One region of the Streptomyces sp. NPDC093260 genome, then DNA from elsewhere that is predicted to be linked to it. Evidence: riboswitches for the same ligand, from Rfam matches in the RefSeq annotation. Region 1 holds a riboswitch; each other region holds the start of a gene.

Region 1 (4,272 bases):
TCGGCGCCCCAGCGCAGGGCCTCGGAGAAGGACTCCGCGCCGATCGGGGCGATCATGAACTCCTGGATGTCCACGTTGGAGTCGGCGTGCGAGCCGCCGTTCAGGATGTTCATCATCGGCACCGGCAGCAGGTGCGCGTTGGGGCCGCCCAGGTAGCGGAAGAGCGGGAGGTCGGACGCCTCGGAGGCGGCGTGCGCGACGGCGAGCGAGACGCCGAGGATGGCGTTGGCGCCGAGGGAGCCCTTGTTGTCGGTGGCGTCCAGGTCGAACATGGCCTGGTCGATCAGCCGCTGCTCGGTGGCGTCGTAGCCGACCAGCTCCGGGCCGATCTGCTCGATCACGGCGAGGACGGCCTTCTCGACGCCCTTGCCCTGGTAGCGGTTCGGGTCACCGTCGCGCAGCTCGATGGCCTCGAAGGCGCCGGTGGAGGCGCCGGACGGGACGGCGGCACGACCCGTGCTGCCGTCGTCGAGGCCGACCTCGACCTCGACCGTGGGGTTGCCTCGGGAGTCCAGGATTTCCCGGGCTACGACGACGTCGATGGACGGCACGAGCATCTCCTTCGTGGATGTGACGCTTGAAGTGCGGGGCAGGTGTGCCTTGCGGCTAGAGCCTAACCGTCCCGGGGCGCCGACCGGCCGACCGACCGTCCCGTGGACAGGGTGACGCTACACATTGTTCCAGCACGGAACAAAGGGGCCGGTGACGGGGCCGGGAACAGAAGGTGAAAAAGCCCCGCCCCGGTGCGTACGGGGGAGAACGCACCGGGGCGGGGAGCCCGTGGGGACGGGGGGTCAGCCCCGTGTGGACGCCACCATGGTGGCGCTCACGCCGGGGCGGGGCCGGTGAGCGGGCCCGCGGCCTGCTGTCACTTCAGGTGCAGCTGCTGGCCCGGGTAGATGAGGTCGGCGTCCTGGACGATGTCCTTGTTGAGCCGGAACAGCTTCTCCCAGCCGCCCTGGACGTGGTGCGCGGCGGCGATGGAGCTGAGGGTGTCGCCGGCGACCACCTTGTACTCGCCGTCGCCCTTCGCGACCTTCTTGCCGGTCGGGGTGGTGACGGTCTTCTTCGGAGCCGGCCGCGTGGCGGAGCGGTTGGCGCTCTGCTGCTCGGTGGAGCGGCCGGCGGCGCTGCTCCCGGACGAGCCGCTGCTCTTCGAGCTGCTGCCGGAGTCGTTGCCCGACGAGGAGGAAGAGGACGAGGAGGAGCTGGTGTCGCCCGAGTACGAGGCGCCGGACAGGCCCTTGCCGCAGACCGGCCAGGCGCCCTTGCCCTGGCCCGCGAGGACCTTCTCGGCGACGGCTATCTGCTGCGACTTGCTCGCCAGGTCGGCGCGCGAGGCGTAGGCGGTGCCGCCGTACGCGGCCCAGGTGGAGTTGGTGAACTGCAGGCCGCCGTAGAAGCCGTTGCCGGTGTTGATCGACCAGTTGCCGCCGGACTCGCACTGCGCGACCGCGTCCCACTCGGAGGCGGTGGCGGCGGAGGCGTTGCCCGCGGCCATCAGCGGCGCGGCCACGGCGGCACCGGTGACTCCGGCGAGCGCGATGGCCCGGGTGGCCTTGGAGGGACGACGGTGCTTGCCCTTGCTGGAAAACAGCATGGTTGGATCCCCTCACCGACGCCTGCGAGGTGAGCTGTCGGGTTCGGGCCGGTTGAGTTGCCCGGCCGCGCCCTCGATGAGGCACGGCTTCACCCCCAGCCGCTCCGGTCAACCGACCGGCGCGGCAACTTACCTGGGTCCCCCGCTCCTGCCTGCGGCGCGTGACGCGACGACTGTTCCCGTACGGCCGCTGGCAGGATTCGGCGTTGCGGCCGCCGGGGCTCGCGGTGGCGAGCGATCACGACCGTAGACACGCGATCGACGGAATTTCAAAGACGATCAGGGCTTCTGAGACTCATCCCACACTTTCACCGAAAGGGACATTCGGCGCGAAGCGTGACGTGAACTCCCCCTAGTTTGCGGCGTTTTCGGCGGGGACATCCAGGGTCTGACCGGCGGCGACGCGGTTCGGGTCGGAGCCGATGACGCTCTGGTTGGCGGCGTAGAGCGCGTGCCATCCACCGTCCACGTCAAGGGAGTCGGCGATGGAGGCGAGGGAGTCGCCGGAGCGGACGGTGTAGGAGCCGCCGACCGTGTCGGTGGCGAGTCCGTCGGTCCGGGAGGCGTGCCGACCGCCCGCGGCGGCCGCGGAGTCGCCAGCGGGGTCCTCGGCGGCGCTGCCGCCGCGATGCCGGCCGCCGCCCAGCGCCCCGGTGTCCACGAGGGCCGAAGAGCCCACCACCTGCTGGGGGTTGACCGAGTAGTCGGAGTCGCCGGACCCGGCACCCGCCGAGGGGGTCGTACCAGGCGTACCGGACGTGTGGGATGTGTCGGACTTGGCCGTGTCGTCCTTCTTCGTGGGCGAGGAGGGCGAAGTGGACTGCTTCGCGGCGGGGTCGTCGGGCCGGTCCGCCGAACGGGACGTACCGGGCGTACCGGACGGCGAGTCCGTCGTGTCGCCGTCGGCGGCGGTGGAACCGGACGAACCGGTGGAGTTGGACGAACCGTGGGACGAGTCGGACAGGCCGGGGTCCTCGTCGCCGGACGAACCGGAGGTACCGGATGAACCGGACGACTTGCCGGTGCCTGTCGCGCCCTTCCCGGAAGTGGTGGGCGCGGAACCGCCCACGCCCGTGTCGACCTCGGCCGCGCCCGAACTCCTGGTGAGCCCGGCGAGCAGCCCGCAGGTGTGCCAGGCGCCCGGGCCGCGGTCGGCGAGTATCTTCTCGGCCACGGCTATCTGCTGGGACCGGCTGGCCTGGTCGGGGCTCGCCGCGTACGCGAGGCCGCCGTACTGCTCCCAGTCGTCCTGCGTCAGCAGCAGGCCCCCGTAGTAGCCGTTGCCGTTGTCGGCGCTCCAGGAGCCGCCGGTCTCGCACTGCGCCACCTTGTCCCACGTGGTGCCGTCGGCCGCGCTGGCGCCGGAGGCGGCGACGAGCGGGATGGCGATGGCCGAGCCGGTGACGCCGGCGGCGACGAGGAGGGCCGGAGCCTGGCGGGGGCGACGGTGACGACCGTTCCCGGAGAGCATGCGGAGACCTTTCGGCGACAACGGTGACGGCGCGGCGGGCGGTGACCGCCGCCGCGCTGATGCGTGAAGGTAGCCGCTCCCGATCACTTGTCACAAGTTAATGCCGCGTAGATCACGTGAACATCACATAGTTGAACTCGTATCAGCTTTGCGTTCGTCAAGGAGACGTGGAAGGGGGCGGGGCGGGAGTCCGGTCGGGGCCCGGGGCGGGGTCGCGAGTGGAGCCGGGGACGGGGTTCGGGGTCGGGGTCGGGGTCGGGGTGAAGCGGACCGGGAGGGTGCGCAGGCCGCGCATGATGAGGCCGCCGCGCCAGCGCAACTCCGCCGGGTCCGCGTCCAGTCGCAGGTCGGGCAGCCGGGTGAGGAGGGTGGCCAGCGCGGTCTGGCCCTCCAGCCGGGCGAGCGGCGCGCCGAGGCAGTAGTGGATGCCGTGGCCGTAGCCGAGGTGCTGGTTGTCCCGCCGGGCGAGGTCCAGGGTGTCCGGGTCGGCGAACCGCTCCGGGTCCCGGTCGGCCGCGGCCAGCACCACCAGCACCGGGTCGCCGGCGGCGATGTCCTGGCCGCCGAGGGTGAGCGGGCGGGTGGCGAACCGCCAGGTGGCCAGCTCCACCGGGCCGTCGTAGCGCAGCAGTTCCTCCACACCGGTCTCCAGCAGGCCGCGTTCCCCCGCGGCGAGCGACCTCTGCAGCCGGCCGCGCTGGTCCGGGTGGGTGAGCAGGGCGTAGGTGCCGTTGCCGATGAGGTTGACCGTGGTCTCGAAGCCCGCGAACAGCAGGATGAAGGCCATGGCCGCGGCCTCGTTCTCGGTGAGGTGCTCGCCGTGGTCGGAGGCGCGGATCAGACCGGAGATGAGGTCCTCGCCGGGGGTGGGCTCGGCGGGGAGCGCCAGGCGCTTGCGGTGGATGAGGTCGGCGAGGTAGGCGCGCATCTTCTTCACCGAGCGGGCGACGCCGCCGCGGGGGCCCTTGCCGTGCCGGATCATCATCCCCGCCCAGTCCCGGAAGTCGTCCTGGTCCTCGCGGGGGACGCCGAGCAGGTCGCAGATGGCGTAGATGGGCAGGGGGAAGGCGAACTCGTGGATGAGGTCGGCGCTGCCGTGCGCGGCGAAGCGGTCGATGAGGTCGTCGGCGAGTTCCTGGACGCGGGGGGCGAACTCCGCGACGCGGCGGGGGGTGAAGGCCTTGCTGACCAGGCGGCGCAG
Region 2 (4,272 bases), on a different contig from region 1:
CGGCACGGTGGCCGGCCGCGCCGACGAACTGTGCCGGTTCGCCGTCCTGTTCGGCGACCCGCAGCTCGCCCTGACCGCCGTCCGGCGCGTCCTGGAGGTGACCCCCGAGGAGGTCCAGGAGGTCGCCAAGGCCCGCCTGCGCCCCGACAACCGCGCGGTGCTCGTCTACGAGCCGACGCCCGCCGCCGCGGCCGACGCCCAGGACGCGGACGCCGCGGCCACCGACGACACCGAGGAGACGGCGAAGTGACCGAGCTGGCCACCATGGACTTCCACCCCCAGCCGCAGCCCGGCGAGGCCAGGCCGTGGGCGTTCCCGGCGCCTGAGCGCGGCGCCCTCGACAACGGTCTCACCGTGCTGCGCTGCCACCGCCCCGGCCAGCAGGTCGTCGCCGTCGAGGTGCTGCTCGACGCGCCCCTGGACGCCGAGCCGAAGGGCCTGGACGGCGTCGCCACGATCATGGCGCGGGCCTTCTCCGAGGGAACCGACAAGCACTCCGCCGAGGAGTTCGCCGCCGAGCTGGAGCGCGCCGGCGCCACCCTCGACGCGCACGCCGACCACCCCGGCGTCCGGCTCAGCCTGGAGGTGCCCGCCTCCCGGCTGGCCAAGGGCCTCGGGCTGCTCGCCGACGCCCTCAGGGCGCCCGCGTTCGCCGACTCCGAGGTGGAGCGGCTGGTGGGCAACCGGCTGGACGAGATCCCGCACGAGCTGGCCAACCCCTCCCGCCGCGCCGCCAAGGAACTCTCCAAGGAGCTGTTCCCGGCCGACGCGCGCATCTCCCGCCCGCGCCAGGGCACCGAGCACACCGTCCGCGCCATCGACGCGGCGGCCGTCCGCGCCTTCTACGACCGCCATGTACGGCCCGCCACGGCCACCGCCGTGGTGGTCGGCGACCTCACCGGCATCGACCTGGACGCACTGCTCGGCGAGACCCTCGGCGCCTGGACCGGCTCGCCGACCGAGCCGCGGCCCGTGCCGCCGGTCACCGCCGACGACACCGGCCGCGTGGTCATCGTGGACCGCCCCGGCGCGGTCCAGACGCAGCTGCTCATCGGCCGTGTCGGCCCCGACCGGCACGACCGGGTGTGGCCCGCGCAGGTGCTCGGCACCTACTGCCTCGGCGGCACCCTCACCTCCCGCCTGGACCGCGTCCTGCGCGAGGAGAAGGGCTACACCTACGGCGTGCGGGCCTTCGGCCAGGTGCTGCGCTCGGCCCCCGACGGCTCGGGCGCCGCGATGCTCGCCATCAGCGGCTCGGTCGACACGCCGAACACCGGCCCGGCCCTGGACGACCTGTTCACGGTGCTGCGCAAGCTCGCCGCGGGCGGTCTCACCGACGCCGAGCGGGACGTCGCCGTGCAGAACCTCGTCGGCGTGGCGCCGCTGAAGTACGAGACGGCGGCGGCCGTGGCGAGCACCCTGGCCGACCAGGTGGAGCAGCACCTGCCCGACGACTACCAGGCGACGCTCTATCAGCAGCTCGCCGCCACCGGCACGGTGGAGGCCACCGCGGCCGTCGTCAACGCCTTCCCGGTGGACCGCCTGGTGACCGTCCTCGTCGGCGACGCGGCGCAGATCAAGGAGCCGGTCGAGGCCCTGGGCATCGGTCAGGTCACCGTCGTCGCCGCCGAGTAGCGGCATCCGCCGCCCGCGCGGGGCGACGGCGACGCACGCGTGCGCGTGGGGCCCTGGTGACCGAAGCGTCACCAGGGCCCCGTCGTGTCCGAATTGCGGGAGAGGCTGCCTGTCTGACCTGTGGCCTGCGCTACAAAACACCGGATCCGTTTGGGAATCGAAACCGGCCCCGTCTAGCGTCGATCCGGCTGTTCGTCAGGCAGTGCGCCGCACCCGCGGCACCGGACAGTCATCGCCGAGTCCCCGTACGGCGCGAGCCAGGGGAGCCGGGGACCCACGCAGTCCCTGGGGTGAATCGGACGCCCACGCGCCGGCGAGGGGGTCCGTAGGAGACCTTCCTGCTCCGAACCCGTCAGCTAACCCGGTAGGCGAGAGGGAAGGAAAGGACCCACGTCTGCATGGCGTTCACGCGCGCCACCGGGAAGCACCGCCGGCCCAGCCGGATGCACCGCACCACCGTCCGAGCGGCGGGCGTCGCGGCCCTCACCACCACCGGCGTCCTCGGCACCCTGGCCGCCGCCCCGGCGCTCGCCGCCGAGACCCCGGCCCCCGAGGACACCGGCCTCACCCCGGTCATCACCATCGGTGACACCGTCGCCGCCAAGATCGACGCGCAGGCCGCCGCGCAGCAGCACGCCGCGGAGCAGAAACTGGCCGAGCAGGCCGCCCGCGAGAAGGCCGCCGCGCTGGCCAAGAAGGAGCGCGAGGCCAAGGAGCGCGCCGCCCGCGAGGCCGAGCGCAAGCGCCTGAACACCTTCGTGCCGCCGATCTCCGGCTCCTACGTCTCCACCGGCTACAAGACCGGCGGCTCCCTGTGGTCCTCCGGCTCCCACACCGGCGTCGACTTCCACGCCGCGAGCGGCACCACCGTGCACGCGGTCGGCGTCGGCACCGTCGTGGAGACCGGCTGGGGCGGGGCGTACGGCAACCAGATCGTGATCCGGATGGCCGACGGCATGTACACGCAGTACGGCCACCTGTCGTCCGTCGGCGTCACGGTGGGCCAGCAGGTCGTCGCGGGGCAGCAGATCGGCGTGTCCGGCGCGACCGGAAACGTCACCGGGCCGCACCTCCACTTCGAGGCCCGCACCACCCCGGACTACGGCTCCGACGTCGATCCGGTCGCCTACCTGCGCCAGCACGGTGTGAACGTCTGACCAACGGCCCGCGACCGCCGAAGAGCGCAGAGCACGACCGCACGACAAGTGCGGAAGACCACGGACGGTCCACGAAGCCCCGGCCCCGAGCCGGGGCTTTCGGCATTTCCAGCCGCCCAGGTATTTTGCTGTCCAAAAATTTCCCATGGAACCCGGCTGCCCGTCGGAAATCCCGGCGTATTGCAATAGAGTCACGGAACAGGTGTCGCCCGTCGCCGGTGCGGCACGGTGATTTGAGCGTGATTCGGGCGGAGGTCGGGAATGCGTGTTCCGGCGCACTCGGTGTGCACGGCGATCAGGGACGACATCGTCGCCGGTGTCTATGAGCGCGGCAGCCGGCTCACCGAGGAAGTCCTCGCCCGCCGCTACGGCGTCTCCCGCGTCCCGGTGCGCGAGGCGCTGCGCACCCTGGAGGCGGAGGGCTTCGTGGTGACGCGACGGCACGCGGGCGCGTGCGTGGCGGAGCCGACCGGGCAGGAGGCCGCCGATCTGCTGGACATGCACCGGCTGCTGGAGCCGCTGTGCGCCGCCCGGGCCGCCGAGCGGCGCACCCAGGCCCATCTCAAGGTGCTGCGCGGCCTGGTCAGACTGGGGCAGGAGCGGGCCGCGAGCGGCTCGGGCGAGGAGCTGCGGGCGCTCGGGGGCTGGTTCCACGAGACGCTGGCGCAGGCCTGCGACAGTCCGGCGCTGACCGCGACGCTCACCCAGCTGCGGCACAAGATCGCCTGGATGTTCGTGGTGGAGACCCCGGCCGACCCCGTCGCGGCCTGGTCCGAGCACGGCGCCATCGCGGACGCCGTGGCCCGCCGCGACGGCGAGCGCGCGCGTGCGCTGACCGCCGCGCACACCGAGCGGACGGCCGCCGTGTGCCGCGTGAGGACTTCGCAACATCCCGTAAACATGTCGGGCGCGTGGCATTAACACGGTGCCCGTATACAAAGAGGGATATCCGATCTAGACGAATTACCGCTGCCCTTTTCGCGGGTTTTCGTAATTCCCGTGAGAGTGCGGTGCGGTGGGTTCTTCGAGGCTGCCCGGAAATGCGCTGACGCGACCGCCGGAGACGTCCGGGCCGTCCGGCTCCGAAACGTCACGCGCAGAAAGCCGGACGCACGGAAACCGGGCCACACCGGATCCCGAAAGCCCCCGGCCGCGGCAACTGCGGGGTCCGCAACCGCCGGGGCCCCGGAAACGCCGAAGCCGCCCCGCCCGGCACGGGCGGCGCGGCTTCGGCGTGTGGTCCGGCAGGTGATCCAGGTGATCCGCCGGGCCCGGGTCAGACCGTCTCGGGAAGCTCCTCGAGCCCCTCGGAGACCAGCTTGGCCAGGCGGTCCAGGGCGGCGTCCGCACCCTCGGCGTCGGAGGCCAGGACGACCTCCTCGCCGCCCTGCGCGCCGAGGCCGAGGACGGCCAGCATGGAGGCCGCGTTGACGGGGGCGCCATCGGCCTTGGCGATCGTCACGGGGACGCCGGAGGCCGT
Region 3 (4,272 bases), on a different contig from region 1:
TACAGCGGACTGAGGGCCGCTCAGGCGCTCGTCCGCGCGGCGGCCGAACTGCGGGACGCGCTCGCGCTGATGCACCGGCGTGGCGAGACCGAGCTGCACACGGCCACCCTGGCGCGAGCACTGCGGGCGCTCGACGGCGAGCGGCGGGCCGCCCGCGTCACCCTGCCGCCCCAGGACCCGAGTTGACGTACCCACAGACGTGCCGCCGTCGTGCCCGCAGGCGTGCCCCCGCCGTGCCCACCGATGCGCCTCGGACGCTCCCTCGGTGCGCTCGCATCACCGACGGAGCCGACACCCGCGGGCGGGACCCGAAACGGACCAAATGACGTACCGCCTTTCGGCGTAGATACACACCCTGTTTCGGCGTCTCCGCGGTTGCGCAACTCGCCTGCACGGATGGCGGAATACGCCGTTCCGCCGCTGGTCCGGGCCTCGCCGCGGGAGGACACAGTCGTTCGAACGCGCGAGTGTCCACCCGAACGGGTGAGTGGTGAGTAACAACACAAATCCTCGGTTGCGTTGGGATTTTCGGACATCCGTAGGTGAAGATCCCTGTCTGACGACAAGCCCCCGCCACAGCGGCGGGGCGGTCCGGGCGGACGCCGAGTCCTGCCGCCGCACGGACGACCGGTCGACGGGAGTGGATCGGCAGGAGTGGAGGACCCGAGCACGACGGGTCGCCGGAACGGTCACGCCATGGCCGGGTCGAGCAGCCCTTGGGGTGAAGCCGCAGCGATGCGGCCGGGCAACTTCGCCAGCCCGAATCCGACAGGTCATCCTTCACAGGCGGCTGACGAAGGGTTGCGCATGACTGCGCTCAATCGTGTCCCGTCGTTCATGGCCCGGGCCGGCACGGCCTCGGCCCTGACCATCGCCGCCGTCGGCGGTTCGATCGTGGTGCCCGGCGCCGCCTCCGACGCCTCGGCCGCGACTCTCGCGACGAAGGCGCTCCAGATCGCCGCGTCCAAGAAGGGCTCGCCCTACCAGTGGGGCGCCACAGGACCGCGGCGGTTCGACTGCTCCGGGCTCACGCTGTACTCGTTCAAGCGGGCCGGCAAGAAGCTGCCCCGCACGGCCGAGCAGCAGTACAACAAGACCCGCCACATCTCGGCGGGCAGCCGCCGCGCCGGCGACCTGGTGTTCTTCCACTCGGGCTCGTACGTCTACCACGTCGGCATCTACGCCGGCGCGGGCAAGATCTGGCACGCGCCGAAGACCGGGGACGTGGTGCGGCTGCAGAAGATCTGGACGAAGAGCGTGTGGTACGGGCGGGTCAGCTGACCCGCCCGAGGGCGGCGGCCCGGGTGACCGCCCGTCACCGCCGCCGGGCCGGCTCGCCGCCGCGCCCCCGGGCCCTGCCGCTCCGGGCCGGTCCGGCCCCCGCTGCGGTTTGCCGACCGGCGCGTCGGCCGCGGGCCGCGGTCCGACGCGGTCCACCGGCCGACGCGGCCGGTGACCGCCGGCGGTCACCGCCGTGGACCGCCCACCGGCCGACACGCACCGCCCGCGCCCGCCCCGTGCCCGGCGGCCCGCACCCGCACCCGCACCCGGGTACGGGGTCCGCTCCGGCCGTGCGCCGACCGGCGTCACGGCCACCGGGGCTACGGCGCTACGGCGCTACGGCGGCTACGGCCGGGATGGTCACGGCCATCGGCGGCCACGGCCGTCCGCCGTCCGCCGTCTGCCGTCTGCCGTCCGCCGTCCGCCGTCCGCCGTCTGCCGTCTGCCGTCTGCCGTCTGCCGTCTGCCGTCTGCCGACCGTCGCGGACCGCCCGGCCACTCGTGGTGCTCCGTCCGCAAGCCGTCCCACGGTCGCGACCGGAAGCCGAGCGACCGCCGCTGCCGGAAACCGACCCGGCGTCCCACACCCGGAAGCCGGTCCACCACCGCGGCTGCGAGCCGACTCGGCCGCAGGGCCGCAGGGCCGACCCGGCGGCACGGTCACCGGCGTCCGGTCGACGCGCTCACGGCCGCAGGCCGTGGCAGCCGCGGCCCGTCCGGGCCACCGCGGCCGCGGGTCAGCGGGCCCTTCCGGCGTGCGCACCCGCCCCGCCGGCCATGCACGGCACGCCCGCCCTCGCGGTCGTGGACGACCCGGTCGCTCGGGGCGTACGCCGCGCCCCGCTCCCGCCGCCGCTCAGCTCGCCGTCGCCGGGCGGTGGTCCCGTGGGGTCCACGGGAGTTCGATGCAGACCGTCTTGCCGCCCTCGCGGGTGGGTCTCACGCTCAACCTGCCGCCGCACTCCGCGGCGAGCCACCGGATGATCACCATGCCCCGGCCGTTGTCCTGCTGGACGGCGGCCGGCAGCCGCTTCGGGAACCGGGGGTGGCTGTCGGTCACCCCGATGCGCAGCAACTCGTCCCGCTCCAGAGCGAGGTCGACCGTGAAGGTGGGCGACTGCCCGAGAGTGTGCTGGACGGCGTTGGTGGCGAGCTCCGAGACGATGAGCCGTACGGTGTCGGCGGTCTCCGTCCGCGCCGGCAGACCCCATTCCGCCAGGGTGTCCACCGCGTAGGAGCGGGCGGCGGAGACCGAGGCGGGATCGCTCGGCAGAGTGACGGATGCTTCCAGGAGGTCTGCCATGGCGATGTCGTCCCTTTCCCACGGGGCCGTGGTCCGACACGGAGCGGATGGTTCGAGTACGGTCCCGGACTGGTGCTTCGCCGTCAGACTGCCATCACCACGCGGGTCCTGGTGGCGATCCACCGGGATATGCATATATCTGTCGCTCGAAGCGGTGAACTCTGCGACGGCCGACCGTATGCGGCAGGACTCTCCTCGCACCCGCGGGAACCGGTCCCGCCCGGCGCGGCGCGGTCCGTCGCGGGGAGCCGGAGGGAGGAAGGAGAGCCCATGCAGCACGGTCCCGTGGTGCGCCGCCGCAAGCTGGGCGCCGAACTGCGCGCACTGCGCACCGGCGCGGGTCTCACCAGCGGGCAGGCGGCCCGGCTGGTGGGCTGGCACCAGTCGAAGGTGAGCCGGATCGAGACCGGCACCAGCGGTACGAAGCCGGCCGACGTGCGGCTGCTGCTGGACGCCTACGACGTCCATGACACGCAGTTGCGGCGGCTGCTGCTGGCCCTGGCCGGCTCCGAGGACGGCGACGGCCGGCACCGCTGGTGGCACGCCTACCGCGGGGTCCTGCCCCCCACCTACCGAGACTTCATCAGCCTGGAGTCGCAGGCGACCGCGATGCGCACCCTGGAGACCACGGTCGTGCCCGGACTGCTCCAGACTCCCGAGTACGCCCGTGCGGTGACCCGGGCCGCCGTGGAGGGCCTCGACGAGGAGCGGCTGGACGCGCTGGTCGAGGTCCGGCTCGGCCGCCAGCACGTCCTGCGGGCCGATCCGCCGCTGGAGCTGAACGCGGTGCTCGACGAAGCCGTACTCCATCGTGAGGTGGGCGGCCCGGAGGTGATGGCGCGTCAGCTGGAGCGACTGGAGGAGGCGGCGCGGCTCCCGCAGGTGCGGTTGCAGGTACTGCCGTTCTCCGCCGGGGCCCACATCGGCGTCACCGGTCCCTTCGTCATCTTCTCTTTTTCTCACACTACTGATCTGGATGTGGTCGTTCTCGACCACTTGACGAGTAGCCACCATCTCGATCGGAAAGAAGACCTAGAGGCCTACACCGAGGCCTTCGACGCTCTTCGGTTCCACGCCCTGTCGGCCGAGGACTCGTCGGACTTCATCGCCGGGATGCGCCAGACCATGTGACGGCGCGCGACCGAACAAGGAGGCATCATGTCCGCTCCGCCGCGGCACGTACCTTCCAGCGCCGATCTCCACCGGGTGCGGTGGCTGCGCAGCAGCTACAGCACGGGAGCGAACAACTGTGTGGAGACCGCCCGACCGGCCTCGGGGCCGGGCGCCGGACTGCTCGCCGTGCGCGACTCCAAGGCCCCCGCCGGGCCCGCACTGCTCTTCTCCCCGGCCACTTGGGCGGACTTCACGGCCGCGGCGCACCGGTTCTGACCGCATTCCGCCGAGGCGACGCACGGCCGTGTCACGCCGACTCATGGTCGCGTTTCGCCGATCACCCGCACAGCGCGTTCGATCTGCGCCCCGGAGAGGTCCGCACGGGCGGTCAGTCTGAGCCGTGAGATGCCGTCGGGCACGGACGGCGGGCGGAAGCAGCCCACCGCCAGGCCCGCCGCACGGCAGTCGGCCGCCCATCGCACGGCCGCCTCCGGGGACGGCGCGCGCACGGAGACCACCGCGGCGTCCGGGCGTACCGCCTGAAGGCCCGCGGTGGTCAGGCGCGCGTGCAGGTC

The links. A riboswitch is a leader RNA that binds a small molecule or an ion and turns the genes downstream of it on or off. The one in region 1 is predicted to bind cyclic di-AMP.
Region 2: another riboswitch for cyclic di-AMP. It lies ahead of AB0N63_RS05855 (M23 family metallopeptidase); the one in region 1 lies ahead of AB0N63_RS29285 (transglycosylase family protein).
Region 3: another riboswitch for cyclic di-AMP. It lies ahead of AB0N63_RS26765 (C40 family peptidase); the one in region 1 lies ahead of AB0N63_RS29285 (transglycosylase family protein).

Annotation. Positions count from the first base shown of each region.
Region 1 is NZ_JBFBEK010000029.1:83,802-88,073, forward strand. Features, by position in the region: gene eno (phosphopyruvate hydratase) at 1-557, opposite strand, end outside; gene AB0N63_RS29285 (transglycosylase family protein) at 869-1,600, opposite strand; cyclic di-AMP (ydaO/yuaA leader) riboswitch at 1,605-1,770, opposite strand; gene AB0N63_RS29290 (transglycosylase family protein) at 1,953-3,071, opposite strand; gene AB0N63_RS29295 (cytochrome P450) at 3,229-4,272, opposite strand, start outside.
Region 2 is NZ_JBFBEK010000003.1:370,116-374,387, forward strand. Features, by position in the region: gene AB0N63_RS05845 (pitrilysin family protein) at 1-250, shown strand, start outside; gene AB0N63_RS05850 (pitrilysin family protein) at 247-1,635, shown strand; cyclic di-AMP (ydaO/yuaA leader) riboswitch at 1,859-2,021, shown strand; gene AB0N63_RS05855 (M23 family metallopeptidase) at 2,034-2,792, shown strand; gene AB0N63_RS05860 (GntR family transcriptional regulator) at 3,054-3,713, shown strand; gene AB0N63_RS05865 (HPr family phosphocarrier protein) at 4,069-4,272, opposite strand, start outside.
Region 3 is NZ_JBFBEK010000024.1:101,066-105,337, reverse strand. Features, by position in the region: gene AB0N63_RS26770 (hypothetical protein) at 1-186, shown strand, start outside; cyclic di-AMP (ydaO/yuaA leader) riboswitch at 591-804, shown strand; gene AB0N63_RS26765 (C40 family peptidase) at 808-1,281, shown strand; gene AB0N63_RS26760 (ATP-binding protein) at 2,138-2,584, opposite strand; gene AB0N63_RS26755 (helix-turn-helix transcriptional regulator) at 2,855-3,715, shown strand; gene AB0N63_RS26750 (DUF397 domain-containing protein) at 3,743-3,973, shown strand; gene AB0N63_RS26745 (8-amino-7-oxononanoate synthase) at 4,015-4,272, opposite strand, start outside.